Regions from separate parts of the Candidatus Pelagibacter bacterium nBUS_27 genome, predicted to be linked through region 3. Evidence: riboswitches for the same ligand, from Rfam matches in the RefSeq annotation. Region 3 holds a riboswitch; each other region holds the start of a gene.

What was found. A riboswitch is a leader RNA that binds a small molecule or an ion and turns the genes downstream of it on or off. The one in region 3 is predicted to bind S-adenosylmethionine.
Region 1: it holds a riboswitch for S-adenosylmethionine, as region 3 does, so the genes downstream of both, ACIJYG_RS04535 (homocysteine S-methyltransferase family protein) here and ACIJYG_RS05895 (homocysteine S-methyltransferase family protein) in region 3, are expected to answer to the same signal.
Region 2: it holds a riboswitch for S-adenosylmethionine, as region 3 does, so the genes downstream of both, ACIJYG_RS03150 (O-acetylhomoserine aminocarboxypropyltransferase/cysteine synthase family protein) here and ACIJYG_RS05895 (homocysteine S-methyltransferase family protein) in region 3, are expected to answer to the same signal.

What each region holds. Positions count from the first base shown of each region.
Region 1 is NZ_CP172845.1:821,156-826,466, reverse strand. Features, by position in the region: gene ACIJYG_RS04545 (YbaK/EbsC family protein) at 1-235, shown strand, start outside; gene ACIJYG_RS04540 (DMT family transporter) at 232-1,119, shown strand; gene ACIJYG_RS04535 (homocysteine S-methyltransferase family protein) at 1,112-2,014, opposite strand; SAM riboswitch class V at 2,023-2,086, opposite strand; gene ACIJYG_RS04530 (putative 2OG-Fe(II) oxygenase) at 2,178-2,768, opposite strand; gene ACIJYG_RS04525 (sulfite exporter TauE/SafE family protein) at 2,807-3,553, opposite strand; gene moaB (molybdenum cofactor biosynthesis protein B) at 3,568-4,068, shown strand; gene ACIJYG_RS04515 (DUF1244 domain-containing protein) at 4,069-4,314, opposite strand; gene ACIJYG_RS04510 (aldehyde dehydrogenase family protein) at 4,626-5,311, shown strand, end outside.
Region 2 is NZ_CP172845.1:572,496-577,806, reverse strand. Features, by position in the region: gene ACIJYG_RS03175 (homoserine dehydrogenase) at 1-24, opposite strand, end outside; gene ACIJYG_RS03170 (hypothetical protein) at 21-248, opposite strand; gene argC (N-acetyl-gamma-glutamyl-phosphate reductase) at 248-1,267, opposite strand; gene rpsI (30S ribosomal protein S9) at 1,301-1,738, opposite strand; gene rplM (50S ribosomal protein L13) at 1,740-2,198, opposite strand; SAM riboswitch class V at 2,337-2,403, shown strand; gene ACIJYG_RS03150 (O-acetylhomoserine aminocarboxypropyltransferase/cysteine synthase family protein) at 2,406-3,734, shown strand; gene ACIJYG_RS03145 (COX15/CtaA family protein) at 3,764-4,789, opposite strand; gene ACIJYG_RS03140 (chorismate mutase) at 4,833-5,123, shown strand; gene ACIJYG_RS03135 (50S ribosomal protein L33) at 5,124-5,311, opposite strand, start outside.
Region 3 is NZ_CP172845.1:1,090,641-1,095,951, reverse strand. Features, by position in the region: gene ACIJYG_RS05915 (pirin family protein) at 1-474, opposite strand, end outside; gene ACIJYG_RS05910 (DoxX family protein) at 475-852, opposite strand; gene ACIJYG_RS05905 (CDGSH iron-sulfur domain-containing protein) at 856-1,092, opposite strand; gene ACIJYG_RS05900 (winged helix-turn-helix transcriptional regulator) at 1,221-1,580, shown strand; SAM riboswitch class V at 1,727-1,792, shown strand; gene ACIJYG_RS05895 (homocysteine S-methyltransferase family protein) at 1,924-2,985, shown strand; gene ACIJYG_RS05890 (haloacid dehalogenase type II) at 2,988-3,659, opposite strand; gene ACIJYG_RS05885 (RsmE family RNA methyltransferase) at 3,676-4,377, shown strand; gene coxB (cytochrome c oxidase subunit II) at 4,438-5,253, shown strand; gene ctaD (cytochrome c oxidase subunit I) at 5,255-5,311, shown strand, end outside.

The DNA of each region.
Region 1 (5,311 bases), 270 kb from region 3:
TGAAAAAGATGTGTCCATGGCCCATCCAAATGATGTTAAAAAAATTACTGGCTATACAATTGGAGGAGTTTCACCTGTTGGGCACCTAAATAAAGTAAAAATTTTTATTGATAGTAATTTAAATAGATTTAAAACGGTTTTCGCTGCAGCTGGGCACCCAAATTGTGTCTTTAGAATAGATTTTAGTCAATTAAAAATTTTAACTACCGGTGAAATAAAAGAGATAACAGAATGAGACAACCAAAATTAATAGATTACATCTTATTAACAACATTAGCTTTAATTTGGGCTTCAGCTTTTTTTAATATTAAGATTGCAACATATTCATTTGGACCCGTGACAATTGCTTTTTTAAGAGTTTTTTTTGGAGCAATTCCAGTTTTACTTCTTTGTTATTACAAAAATATAAAAATAGAAGCATTTTCAAAGGACTGGCATTGGTTTGCTATGATTGGATTTATCAACTTAGTAGCGCCATTTTTTTTAATAGCATATGGGGTAAAGTCTGTTCAAAGTAATTTAGCAGCGATATTAATGTCTACTACACCATTAAGCTCTACTGTTCTTGGACATTTTTTTACTAAGAATGAAAAGTTCAATTTGGTAAAAACATTTGGAATTTTAATTGGATTTTCAGGAATCGTATTTTTATTTTCTGATAATATCTTAATTGATGAAAATAATTTCAACTCAGCATTACTAATATTGCTCGGTTCAACTTGTTATGTTGTTGGTGGTGTTTTAACTTTAAAGATAAGTAAGAAAAAAAATGAAAATGTAACAGGGTCAATTTTAATTTGGGCAATTATAATTTTATTACCATTAATGAGTTTTATAGAGCAACCTTGGCAATCAATTCCACGAACTGACTCATTAATATCAGTTATATATCTTGGTATAGTGCCAACAGGCGTTGCTTGGTTATTAAGATTCAGAATTTTAAAAAACAATGGTTTAATTTTTCAATCACAAGTATCGTATCTAATACCAATATTTGGCACTATACTAGGATATATATTCTTGAAAGAATTAATAACGATTAAGGTTTTAATATCTCTAATAGCTGTCTGTATTGGTATCTATTTTGTTAAAAAAGCTGATAATAAAAAAACTATTTAACTGCAGCAATTGCGTTTATGTGTGCTGGCCTAGTTTCGCAGCACCCTCCTAATATCGTTGCACCGTTATCTTTAAATTTTTTAACAATTTCTCCAATTTTTTTAGGTGTAAGATCTTTTCTTTGTCCTAAGAATTCATTTGGATTACCATTAGATTTTGAGAAAGTTGAGGTGTAACCATTTTTGGGTTTAGTAGTTATAAACCCATTTATCTTAAAGCCAAAAGGAACATTTAAACTTTTTAGCTCCTCAAGATTAGCCTCATAGTTTTCAGGTGACACACATGAAAGCATAATACCAAGTAATTGTTCGTCAATAATATTTTTAATATCTGAAATATTTTCGCCACTCGGTAAATTTGTACCTTCAGATATATGAATACCAATGAGATAAGGTTTATTAAATTCTTTAATTGCCTCTATTCCACACTTAAATTCTTTAATGCTACTCCATACATCAAAATAAAAAAAATCCACATAAGGATTTAATAATTTTGCCTGTTCATTAAAGTTTTTAATAATCTCTTCTTCACTTCTTTCATCTGCCTCGTAAGTTAAATTTTGAGGAGGTATTCCACCTGCTACAAGAATATTTGGAAATTCTTTTTTAACATCATGTGCGATTTGACCAGCTTTTTTATTTAAGTATTCAAATTTTTCCTCAACATTGTTATCTCTTAATCTTTTTCGTCTTGTTGTAAAAGTTGTTGTGACTATTACTTCAGCACCAGCTTTTATAAAATCCCTATGTGTATCAGATAAGAGTTGATGGTAATTTTCATCTAATATAGCGTTAGCACTCCATAATGTTCCGTTAGGTTTCATGCCTCTTGCTAGAAGTTCTTGGCCCATTCCACCATCTAGCACCCTTGTTTTTTTGAAAAAATTTAAATCCACTTTAGTCCTTACTTTTTTAGTACTTCAGCTTTATGCTAGGTGTACAATATAGTTTAACTACCTCGCTTATTGATTTTGTGGGAATTATTCTTTTTAGCAGTTTATGCCCGCAATAAGATCAAATCGGCAAATTATTTATACTAATTATATTTGTATCTGTATATTATTTTTTTAATATAATTTTAGCGTTAAAAGAAAACGATCTACGTTCACCATTAATATTAAAAGGATAAGCAGTATGAAGTAAATAATTTGGAAAAATGATAAGTTCTTTAAGTTTTGGTACCACATTATATATACTCTTGCTTAAAAAACCTTTTTGTCCATTTATGAAATCTATAGTTCCATTTGTTTTAATCTTTTTATTCTTTACCATTTTATTGTTAGTCATATCTTTAGGTATTGTTAAGTAGCCCACACCTGATAAATCTCCTTCATGGTAATGAATAGGGTTGTATTCACCTTTAAATTGTCGAACAACCCATAAATTTAAGATCTTAATTTCTTTTATATTCTTAATTTTTTCATTATTTAAAAATTTTGTAATATGGTTCTTTAATTCTTTTTCTAGATTTTTTTTGACAAATTTTTCTGAAATTTTTAATTCTTTTTTAATTTGGCTTGCTAATTTAGAACTATAGTCAATTTTTTTTGATTTAGATTTTTCATTAAACTCATTATTTAAACATTTAAAAAATTTATTCGAAATTCTTGTTCTTCCAATTGTTGGCCCAAAAGGTTTAATATTTTTCATTGAATGTTTAGATATAGTAAATGTTAATTAAATCAAGATTATGGTAATAGCTTTAAACCCATCCTTATAGCCACAAATATGACCAATAAAGATGTAATTAAGGACAAGGTTTTATTCGATAAAAACTTAATATTTAAAAAATTACCAATTTGACCACCCATAAAGACTACCAAGAAAAGAGGCCAGAAATTTAAGAATTGATTTAAAACAATATCTTTTGTTAATTGTCCAGCCACTCCAAAAATAGAATTGATTAAAATAAATAAGGATGCAGTTGTAGCAATTTGTTTTGGATAACCAGCTTTTATTAAAAAAAGTATTGGACTTAAAAAGATACCGCCACCGATACCTACAATTCCTGAAATAAATCCTATGACACAACCAATAAGAATAGATATTTTTTTTGGGATTTGATTTATCTTAATTTTATTACTATCAAAAAATTTACTTCTATTTAATAATAGAATTCCAGCAATAGTTAAAATTATAAATAACAATATCTCAAATAATTCTTTTGAAATTGATAATGAAGCACCAAAAAATGCCAAAGGAACAGACCCCACTACGTAGGGTAAAAGAAGATTGAGACTAAAATTACCAGATTTTATATAATTTATTGAATTACCCGAAACCACAATGATGTTGCAACATAATGCCAATATTGGAATGATGTAAAAAGGAATTTCCCATATTAACATTAAAGCCAGATAAGTAGACCCACCTCCAAAACCAACACTAGAATATAATATTGATGTTATAAGAAAAAATATTGATAATATAATCATGCTTAAAAAATTTTATGAATGTAAATATTGCTTTATTGACTGTAACAGATACCAGAACATTTGATAATGATAAATCTGGAGCTATTCTTGTAGAAAAAATTAAAGAAGCTAACCATAAATTAATTGATAGAAAAATATGTAAAGACAACAAAGAAGATATTGTTTTAATTTTAAAAGATTGGATTAATAAAAAAGATATTGATGTAGTTATCACTACTGGAGGAACAGGGCTTACTGGAAGAGATATTACCCCAGAAGCAATAGAAGAGGTTGCAGACAAACAAATACCTGGTTTTGGAGAAGTTTTTCGAACAATAAGTCTTAAAACAGTAGGAACTTCTGCAATACAATCTAGGGCATGCGCAGTATTAGCAAATGGTAAATATGTTTTTGCTTTACCAGGTTCTTCTGGTGGTGTTACTGATGCATGGGATGGAATTTTAAAACATCAATTAGATATTAATCATAAACCTTGTAATTTTGTTGAGTTATTTCCAAGACTGAAAGAAAAATAATTATTTTTGATATTTTTCTTTCCACTCTGAATAAGGCATTCCATAAACATGTTCTCTTGCATCTGGATCAGATATAGTTTCACCTTTTTTTTCAGCTTCTTCTCTGTACCATCTAGACAAACAATTTCTACAAAAGTTAGCTAAATTCATTAAATCAATATTTTGAACATCTTTTCTTTCATCCAAATGTTTTAACAATCTTTCAAATGTTGCTGATTGAATTTCTATTTTTTTATTATCATTCATAAACTTAGTATTAGTCAGTTATTTTATGAGCACAAGATGTAGTATTAGATGCAATCAAAAGTAGAATATAAAATATATTATAAATAGACTTTGATACAAAACCTTAGTTAACTATTCTTATGGCTATTAAGAAAAAAAAAATAGCAAACTCAAAAACTAAGAAAAAAAAGGCTAAACAAGTCAAAGTTTCCAGAAAAAAAATCAAAACAAAAAAAAAAGTTGCTACAAAAACGTCTGCGACCAAGAAACGTTCTAAAATATCTACAAAAAAAAATAAGATCAAAAATAAAAAAAATAGAGAGGTAAAAATAATGAGTACAGAAACAGTTCAAGCTGGGAAGTCTCCTTTACTGGATACATCTCACTTAAAAGTAAAGTTTCCTTATAAAGAAAAATATGGAAATTTTATTGGTGGTAAGTTTGTTGAGCCTAAATCAGGTAAATATTTTGACAATGTAAGCCCAATTAATAATGAGGTTATATGTTCAGTTCCAAGATCTGATTCTAAAGATGTTGAATCAGCATTAGATGCAGCACATGCTGCATTTCCTACTTGGGGAATTACATCAATAACTGAAAGATCAAATATATTACTTAAGATAGCTGATGTTATTGAAAAAAATTTAGAACTATTAGCTACCGCAGAGTGTTTAGATAATGGTAAGCCAATTAGAGAATGTATGGCTGCTGATTTACCGTTAGTTGTAGATCACTGGAGATATTTTGCAGGAGTGATAAGAGCTGAAGAAGGTTCTGTTTCTGAAATAAGTAACAGTGAATATTCCTACCATATACCTGAACCACTTGGTGTTGTTGGACAAATTATTCCTTGGAATTTTCCTTTACTAATGGCAACATGGAAACTTGCACCTGCGTTAGCTGCAGGAAATTGTGTAGTTCTAAAACCAGCTGAACAAACACCAGCATCTATTTTACTTTTAATGGAACTTATTGGTGATTTGTTACCTCCAGGAGTAGTTAATGTTGTGAGTGGTTT
Region 2 (5,311 bases), 520 kb from region 3:
AGCAATATTTATTGATTTTTTCATTGGTTTATATCCGGATATTTACTTTTTTTAGTATAGTCATCTATATAAATCTTATATTCGTCATAACTCATATTTGTTATGTCTTCTGACTTTTTTAATACTTCAGATAATTTTTTTTGATCTTCACTTTTTTTAACCACATCTTCTGTCCAATATTTAGAATCTTTGTTTAATGAACAATTATTTAAAATAAAAAAAATAAAAAAAATAAAGACTAATTTCATTATAAAGCTGTTTTAATTGGGAAATTAAATTTCATATTTAAATTTTGTACTGCTTGACCTGCTCCACCTTTAATCAAATTGTCTATAGCTGAAATTATTACAATCTTATTTTTGTATTTAGATTTACAAACAGAAATGAAACAATTGTTTGAGTTAACTACATCATTTGTACTTAACAGACTATTTGCTTTTAAAATTTTTATAAAATCATCATTCTTATAAAAATCTGTTAGTGTCTTAATTATTTCTGACTGAGTAACACCTTTTTCTAGATCAATATAAATAGTACTTAAAATACCTCGAAACATAGGAGTTAAATGAGGTGTAAAATTAAAACTTAATTTCTTTTTAGTAAATTTTTTTAACATTTGATCGATCTCTGAATTATGTCGATGAAAGCCAACACCATAAGCACTCAAAAACTCATATAGATTTTTATCTTTATATTTTTCATGGACACCTCTACCAGCTCCTGAATATCCAGATTTAGAGTCCATTATTATATTGTTAACTTTAACTAAGTTTTTTTTAAAAAGAGGAATTAAGGGTAAAAGTATTGAAGTTGGATAACAACCAGGACAAGATACGATCTGGTATTTACTTAAGTCTTTTCCGTTAACTTCAGGAAGACAGTATATACTTTTCTTAATTAAATTTACTGCTCTGTGTTTTTGTTTGTACCATTTTAAATATTCTGATCCTTTTTCTAATCTAAAATCAGCCGCCAAATCAATTAAAGTGATATTTTTTGTTAAATTTTTTGAAATATCTTGTGCTTCTCCATTGGGTAATGCCGTAAAAACTACATCAACATCTTTTAAAAGTTTTTTATTAAATTTAATAATTTTTGGTAATTTTTTTCCTGAAAGAGATTTGTCATAACTAGAAATATTTTTTCCTACAGAACTATTTCCGCATAGAAATCTTATGTTTATAAATTTGTGTTTAATTAATAATTTAATTAATTGAACTCCAATATATCCAGTTGAACCAGCAACCAATGCATTAAGCTTAGGCATAATTTATTATAACAGTTTAAAATTAAAAAAGAATTATCTTTTAGAGAATTGGAAGCTTCTTCTAGCTTTTCTTCTACCAGGTTTTTTTCTTTCAACTGCTCTAGAGTCTCTGGTTGTAAGTTTTTCGGTTTTTAATGTAGATTTAAAATTTTCATCAAACATAACTAAAGCTTTAGAAATACCATGAACTAAGGCACCTGCTTGACCAGTTGGACCTCCCCCACTAACACTACATCTAACATCATAGTCAGTAGATTGTTTGATTATATCAAAAGGTCTAGTAATTTGAAGATGATGAAATTCACTTGAGAAATATTCATTAAATAATTTTCCATTTACATAAATCTTTCCTGAACCTTTTTTTAACCAAACTTTTGCAATTGAAGTTTTTCTTCTGCCCGTTGCATACTTACTGTCTTTAAAGTCTAATTTTAGTTTAGGTGTTTTTGATGCTGTTTGAGTATTTTCCATATTAGTTTCTAACTAAGTTTTTGCTGTTTAATTTGCCTAACTCAATAATTTGAGGATTTTGTGCAGAATGTGGGTGATCACTACCTGTATAAATTTTTAATTTAGTTAATTGTTTTCTGCCTAACACTCCACCAGGAAGCATTCTTTTTACGGCAAGCTTTAAAGTTTCACCTGGTTTTTTTTCGTGTAATTTCTCAGGTGTAGTTTCTTTAATTCCACCTGGGTGGCCAGTGTGTCTATAATAGATTTTATCCTCAAATTTTTTTCCAGTAAATTTTGCTTGTTCGATATTTTTAACTACAACAAAATCACCATGGTCCATATGAGGAGTATAAGTAGTTTTGTTTTTGCCACGAATAATTTTTGAAATAACAGTTGCTAATCTACCAACAACAGCATTAGTTGCGTCTATCTCGAACCATGATGATGTTACTTGGTCTTTTTTTACAAATTTTGTCATTGTGCCAGGATTAATACTATTATTAATTGCAAAGTCAATTTGATATTTGGCTTGCATTACAATACTTATCTGCTAAAAGGTTCAAGCCGATTTGATCCTATTGCGGGCATAAAACTGCTAAACAGGAATTTACACATCATTATCGGTAGGCATTTGAACTGTATTGTGCGCCTTACATTAAGTTAAAGCACTAAAAAAGGAGTAAAAATGAGTACAAAAAGAAATAATCCAGAAACTATCGCAATTCATGGTGGAGACTACAGAAGTGATACTGCAACAAATGCTGTAGCAGTTCCTATCTATAGAACTACATCATATCAATTCAATAGCACGGAGCATGCAGCCAACCTGTTTGCATTAAAAGAGTTTGGCAATATTTACACAAGAATCATGAACCCAACCAATGATGTATTGGAAAAAAGACTGGCGGCACTTGATGGTGGCTTAGCAAGTTTAACCGTTTCATCAGGACAAACAGCTTCAACTTTTGCAATATTAAATGTTGCTCAAGCTGGAGATAATATTGTTAGTTCAACAGATCTTTATGGTGGAACTGTATCTTTATTCACGCATACTTTAAGCAAACTTGGTATTGAAGTAAGATATGCTGACCCTTCTGATCCAAAAAACTTTGAAAAAGCTATAGATGATAAAACAAGAGCTTTTTATGGAGAAACTTTACCAAATCCATATTTAAGAGCTTTTCCTATCAAAGAAGTTTCAGATATTGGAAGAAAATACAATATACCACTTATTGTTGATAATACAGCTGCACCAGTAATTTGTAAGCCATTAGAACATGGGGCTGCTGTTGTGGTTTATTCGCTGACAAAATATATAGCAGGTCACGGAACTGTTGTTGGTGGAGCTTTAGTTGATGGTGGTAATTTTGATTGGACAGCAGATCCAAAAAGGCAACCTCTTTTCAACGAACCTGATGCTAGCTATGGAGGTGTAGTTTGGGGAAAAGCTGTTCCAGAACTTACAGGTGCTAATGTTTCTTTTGCAGTAAGAGCAAGAGTAACAATTTTAAGAGATCTTGGCTCAGCACTATCACCTGATAATGCCTTTGGCGTAATTCAAGGTTTAGAAACCGTAGCTTTAAGAATGAAACAACATTGTGAAAATGCTTCTAAAGTTGTTGATTATTTAAAGAAACATAAAGCGGTCGATAAAGTGATTTATGCTACTGAACATAATGATGAAATAAATAGTAGAGCTAAAAAATATCTTAAAGGTGGTTATGGTGCGCTAGTTGGCATTGAACTAGCTGGAGGTATTGAAGCAGGAAAAAGATTTATTGAGTCTTTGAAAATGTTCTACCATGTTGCAAACATTGGTGATGCTAGAAGCTTAGCAATTCATCCGGCAACAACAACACATAGTCAACTTACTGAAGATGAGTTAGCTGCAGCTGGAGTAACACCTGGTTATGTAAGATTGAGTATTGGTTTGGAGCATATAGACGATATCATTGATGATTTGGATCAAGCTTTAGAGAATTCTTCTAAAGGTAAATTAAAAGCTGTTAGTTAATTTGAGTTTTATATGTCAACAGATAGAAACTAATTAGTTTTTTCCTCATACCTGGATATGTAGAGGAAATATAAAGTCGATAATATTATCAAAATAGAATTTATCTGGTGTAAAGATGCATATATAATCTTTACTCCAGATAAAATAGTTAATACTCCTAACACAACCTGTAAAAACAAACTTATCCCAATAATTAAAATTGGTTTTCTAAATATTTTATTTGTCTCCTTAAAAATAGAAATTAACAGAAAAATATAAACTATCATAATTAGGTAAGCTAAATTTCTATGTAAAAATTGTACAATAGAAGGATTATCAAAAACAGAAATGTTTAAAAATTCAATCATTTTACTATCATCTGGAAAATAAGAAGCGCCCATTAAAGGCCATGTATTATAAATAGTTCCAGCATCCATACCTGATACAAAAGCACCAATAATTAATTGTATAAATAGCAAAACAAGAAAAAATTTAATAAAAAATAATTTAATAGAAATTTGATTAATTTGTAGTTTGGTCAATTTTAAAACATTCCAAAAAACAATTGAAAGAATAATAAAGGCTGTAAACAAATGTATAGATAATCTATAATGACTGACATCAATTCTATTTACTAAACCACTGGATACCATGTACCATCCTAAAAATCCTTGCAAACAAACTAAAATAAAAATTATGCCATATCTTTTTACAACCCATAAACCATTTTTAATTGCAAAATACAGAAGCGGTAACAATGTAATCAAACCAATTAGTCGACCTAGTTGTCGATGAGTCCATTCCCACCAAAAAATTAATTTAAACTCATCTAAAGTCATATTAAAGTTTTGTTCCTGATATTCCGGGATTGTCTTATAAAGATTAAAATAATCTATCCATTTATCATTTGTTAAAGGGGGAAGAAAACCTGCAAATAATTCCCATGTAGTAATGGACAGACCTGAATCTGTTAATCTTGTTAGTCCACCTACTAAGATAATCAAAATAATCAATAACAATAATATAAGTAACCAAATTTTTAATTGATAATTTATATGACTATTCGCACTGTACATGTGTAGATAAATATAATAATTATTAATTAATCCAATAAATTAAATGTCGCCTAATAACAAAAAAAAATTAAATATAATTAGAGTTAAGCTTGATAAACTTGATAATAAGCTTCTTTCTCTTATTAAATACAGAACAGGCCTTGTGAAAGAAGTGCTTAAGTTAAAAGAGTTTAAAAAAGAAATAGTTGACCAAAAAAGAATTAATTTTATCCTTAATAAAATTAAAGGAAAATCAAAAAAATTAAAAATCGATCCAAAAATCACTAATAGAATTTGGAAAAATATGATCTGGTCGTATATCGACTACGAGAGAAGAAATTTTAAAAAAAAATAATTACTTACTGTGTGGTGGAAGTTTTTTTTCCACGAAAGTTTCGTGTTTTCTAGTTTCAGGATTATATTTTTTAGCAGACAGTTTTACTTTAGCTTTTTCACCGCCAGCAGGTTTTTTAACATAATAAAAGAATGGACTGTCAGGTTTTGATTCTGGAACAAGTCTAACTTTTACGTGCGTTTTTTTTG
Region 3 (5,311 bases):
AAATTTACCAGCTATGACTTTAACTTGTTTATCTCCATCTTTATGAACGCTCATTTTATCTGCATCAATATAAATATATTCAGGCTTACTCATCTTCAATTTAGCAGGCATATTTACCCATAATTGAAAACCATGAAGTTTACCTTCTTTCATTGTGGGCATTTCAGAATGAATTATTCCACTTCCTGTCTTCATCCACTGAACATCTCCTGCTGTCATTCTACCTTCGCCACCAGTGCTATCTTTGTGTTCAAAATCTCCAGCTAACATGTAAGTAACTGTTTCAATTCCTCTGTGAGGATGGGGTGGAAAACCTGCAATATAATCTTCACTATTTTCTGATCCAAATTCATCTAACATTAAAAATGGATCAAAGTAATTTGGCTCAACACCAATACTTCTTTTTAATTTTACCCCAGCACCATCTGATGCTGGAATAGGGTCTATAATTTTACTTACTTCTATATTTGACATTTAATTTCCAAACTTTTTATCAATACTAAAATCTTTAGCTCCATTAACAACAAGAAATAAAAATCCTCCAGCAAGACCAATATTTTTCATAAATGAAATAAAGTGCATTTGATCACTTAAATCACTATGAAAAATAATCGCAGTAGCTATACAAAATACACTCAGCAAAGCTGCTGAAATTTTAACTTTATATCCTGCTATTATTAGTATTGAAGCACTGATTTCTAATATGATTGCTGGGATTAAAAAAATACCAGGCATGCCTAAGGACTCCATCCAACCAACAGTTCCTTCATAGTTTCCAATTTTATTTATTCCACTTAATAAAAAAATAAGTGAAATAAAAAACCTTGCTACTAAATCTAATATATTTGTCATGATTTATTTATTGTGTGAACCATCACAGAATGGTGCATTGTTAGTTTGTTTACATGCACAGAAAAACATTTTTTTTGTTTCTTTTGCCTTGTATGCCAATGGAGTAAACTCACTTCCTTTATGTGATCCATCACAAAATGGTTGCTTTTTTGATTGTCCACATGAACACCAATAATAAGATTTATCTTTTTCAACTTCCACTGCAATTGGTCCATTGCCAGCACTCTGTCCTTTAGTCATATTTACCCTTTCGATTAGTTTGGAACATAACTAATGATTTGTTACAAATTATGCAAGTACGCAAAACAATCATACTAGTATTTAAAAACATACCTTGATAATTAAAATAAAATAGTTATTTAAGTGCCATGAAAGAATTAATTAATTGCCCAGCTGAAAGAGCTATATATTTTCTTGGTGGTAAGTGGAAAATAAGAATTCTATTTACACTGTTTCACAATAAGACAGTAAGATTTAATGAGTTAAAAAAAGTATTAAAAACTATCACTCAACAAATGTTATCTAAGCAACTTAAAGAGTTGGAAACTGATGGCATTGTTAATAGAAAAGTTCATCAAGTAGTACCTCCAAAAGTTGAATATTCACTTACAGAATTTGGCTTATCAGTAATTCCTATTTTGAAATCTTTTTCTGATTGGAATAAAAGAAATACTAGAACTATCTCATTAAAACTTAATAAAAACTTTGAAGAAAACAGAATAAGATAAAGCTTATTCTTTTGACAACATTGTTTATTTGTGATTGTATTGATTAGCGCTGATTTAAGTTAAATTGCAGAGCGCTTTAAAAATCCTGCTAAAGCGACACTTCAACCACCGCTTTAGCCGGTGGTTTTTTTTTGAAATTTTCTCAAATTAAAACCGGGTATTTGAACCGTATTGTGCACCCAGCATTTTGCTAAAGCACTAAAAAGGAGAGAAGAGCTAATTTTTACCCTCTTTGGTTAATTAGTTTCTTTTCTCCAAATTAATGGAGGGAAGAGCTATTTCAAAATAAATTGATTTGATTTGTATCAAAGTTTTAGCCTCTTAACTCTGTATTGGAGAAAAAATGAAAACAAATATACTAAAAGAAAGATTAGATAAAGGACCTGTGATTTGTGCTGAAGGTTTTTTATTTGAAATAGAGAAACGTGGATATATGGCATCTGGAGAATTTGTGCCAATGGTATCTTTAGATCATCCAGAAGTACTTGAAAATTTGCATAGAGAATTTCAACATGCAGGATCTGATATTGTTGAAGCCTTTACTTACAATGGACATAGAGAAAAGATGCGAGTTATAGGTAAAGAAGAATTACTTGAACCGCTAAATCGTTCTGCTTTAAAAATTGCAAAAAAGGTTGCTTTGGATACACCTAAAGGATCTCAGCCAAATTTAATGGCTGGAAATATTTCTAACTCAAATATTTGGAAGGAAGATGATAAGCAAGCCCAAAAAGTAGTTGAAGGCATGTTTTCTGAAATGATTGGTTGGGCAGTTGATGAAGGTGCGGACATGTTAATTGGTGAAACTTTTTATTATGCTGAAGAAGCTTTTAAAGCTCTTGAGGTAATGAAAAAAGCCAATCTACCAACTGTGCTAACAATTTCTCCAATGGGTGAAAACAAAATGAGAGATGGAAAGTCTGTAGTTGATACATGTAAAGAGCTGGAACAAAAAGGCGCTGATGTTGTGGGCTTAAATTGTTTTAGAGGACCAGCAACAATGTTGCCATTCTTAAAGGAGATTAGAAAAGCAGTCAAATGTCATGTAGGTGCTTTACCAATTCCATATAGAACCAATGAAAAATTTCCAACTTTTTTTAATTTGCCTGACAGAGCCGATTGTGGCTGTCCTTCTCCACATGGAAGAACATTTCCAACAGCTTTAGATCCACATTTTTGTAATAGATATGAAATAGGTCAATTTGCAAAAGAGGCAAATGATTTAGGAATAAATTATCTCGGTGTTTGCTGTGGAGCTAATTCAATGCTGATTAGGGAAGTTGCAGAGTCAGTTGGATTAACTGTTCCAGCAAGTAAATATAGAGAAAAAATGGAAAATCATTTTATGTATGGAAAAAATAAAAGAATTCCAAAACATATGACTGATTATGGAGATAAGGCTTAATTTTAATTAGATTTTATATTGGGTAATAGATCTTTTAAGTTTTTGATCTCTAACTCTGGTTGGTAGTCAAGTTTATCAAAAATATTATTATTTCTGTTTACCCAAATAGAATTATAACCATAATTTCCTCCACCTGATACATCCCAAGTGTTTGCACTCAAAAAAGCAACTTCATTTTTTTTAATTTGATATTTGTTAATTGGCATATCGTAAACTTTTGTGTCTGGTTTATAAATCCCTACTTCTTCGATTGAAAAAATATCATCAAAAATATTTTCTAAATTATTACTTTTAACTAATTGATTGAGAAGGGTGGGTGTGCCGTTTGAGAGAATAGCTAGTTTATATTTTTTTTCTTTAAGTGATTTTAAAACTTCTGTAACTTCAGAAAATAGTGAAAGGATTTTATAAAGATCTAACAACTCATTTCTCATCGAGAGGTCAATTTTATAAGCTTGCATTGACTTATCCAAACTATCCTCAGTCACTTGCCAAAAATCTTTATGTCTTTTCATCAAACTTCTAAGCCAAGTATATTCTAGTTGAGTTGTTCTCCAATAATTTGCAAAACCTTCCCACTTATTACCAATTTTTTCTTTACATTTTTCTGCTGCTGAATTGACATCAAATAATGTGCCGTATGCATCAAAAATTATTGCTTTAATATTTTTCATAATTAAACTTATCTTAATGAGTAATATTAGATTATTTTATAGTGAAAGTTTATCACTTAATTTAACAGCTACACTTGATAAATCACAATCTCATTATGTGAGTAAAGTAATGAGAGTTAAAGAAAACGAAGTTTTTTCTTTATTTAATAGTAGTGGAGAGTGGGAAGCAAAAATTTTAAGTATTTCAAAAAGTATTGTTGAATTTAGTATTACCAATCAATTGAGACAAAAAGAAAACCCCAAAGAATTATGGCTTGCTTTTTCACCCATTAAATCAAACTATTTTAATTTTATGATACAAAAAGCTACAGAGTTAGGTGTTACAAAGTTTTTACCCATAATATTTGATCGAACTATTGTTCGTAAGATCAATAAAGAGAGAGTTGAAAAAGTCATTATTGAAGCAACTGAACAATCTAATCGGATTAACGTTCCTTTAATCGAAGACCCTCAATCTTTGGAGTCTTTTTTGAAAAATAAAAACATGGATTTAATATTTACAGATTTAAACTCAAAAAATAATAAAATTGATACAGATCAAATAACGTCTAAGCCAACTTGTGTAATAATTGGACCAGAGGGAGACTTTTCTGAATTGGAACGAGAACAGATTCTTAAATTTGAATGTGTTCAGCCAATTAAAATCAATGAAAACATACTGAGATCAGAAACAGCTGTAATTTCAGCTATATCGATCATAAATTACGCAATAAATTGATATTTTGTCGCGAAAAGTAAAGTGTAATTTTACAAAAGACGAACTATATAGTGTCTACAAATGAAAAAATTTTTATACATATTTCTAGCTATTTTTTATTCATCAAACGCGTTTGCTAATCAACCAAAAGATTGGCAACTAGGTTTTCAAAACGCTGCATCCCAGTCAATGAGGGAGATAGTTAATTTTCATGATAATTTGTTACTACCTATTATAATTGCAATCAGTGTCTTTGTATTATTTTTGATGATTTACGTGTCTATTAGATTTAGAGCTTCAAGAAATCCAAATCCATCAAAGACAACACATAATGTTGCAATCGAAGTGTTGTGGACTTTAATTCCATGCTTAATTCTAATTGTTATAGCAGTACCATCCTTCAAAATTTTATACAAACAAGATACTATTCCAAAAGCAGATGTTACGGTTAAGGCTATAGGTTACCAGTGGTATTGGGGTTATGAGTATCCAGATGAAAATATTATTTTTGACTCATATATGATTGAGACAAAAGACTTAAAAGAAAATCAACCAAGACTTCTGTCAGTAGATCATGAAGTTGTTGTTCCAGTTAATAAAGTAGTTAAGGTTTTAATTACAGCAAATGATGTTTTACATGCTTGGGCATTACCATCATTTGGTGTTAAGAGAGATGCAGTTCCAGGAAGAATTAATGAAACATGGTTTAAAGCTGAAAAAGTTGGAACTTACTACGGACAATGTTCTGAGCTTTGTGGAATTAAACATGCGTTTATGCCAATTACTGTAAGAGTTGTGTCAGAGGCAGATTATGCTGAATGGCTAACAGGTGCAAAAATTAAATTTGCAAAAGAACCGTTATTAGAAAACGAAAATATAAAACTAGCGAGTAACTAATATGTATACACAAACAGCATCACACGACGATCATCACACACCAACTGGTTGGAAGCGT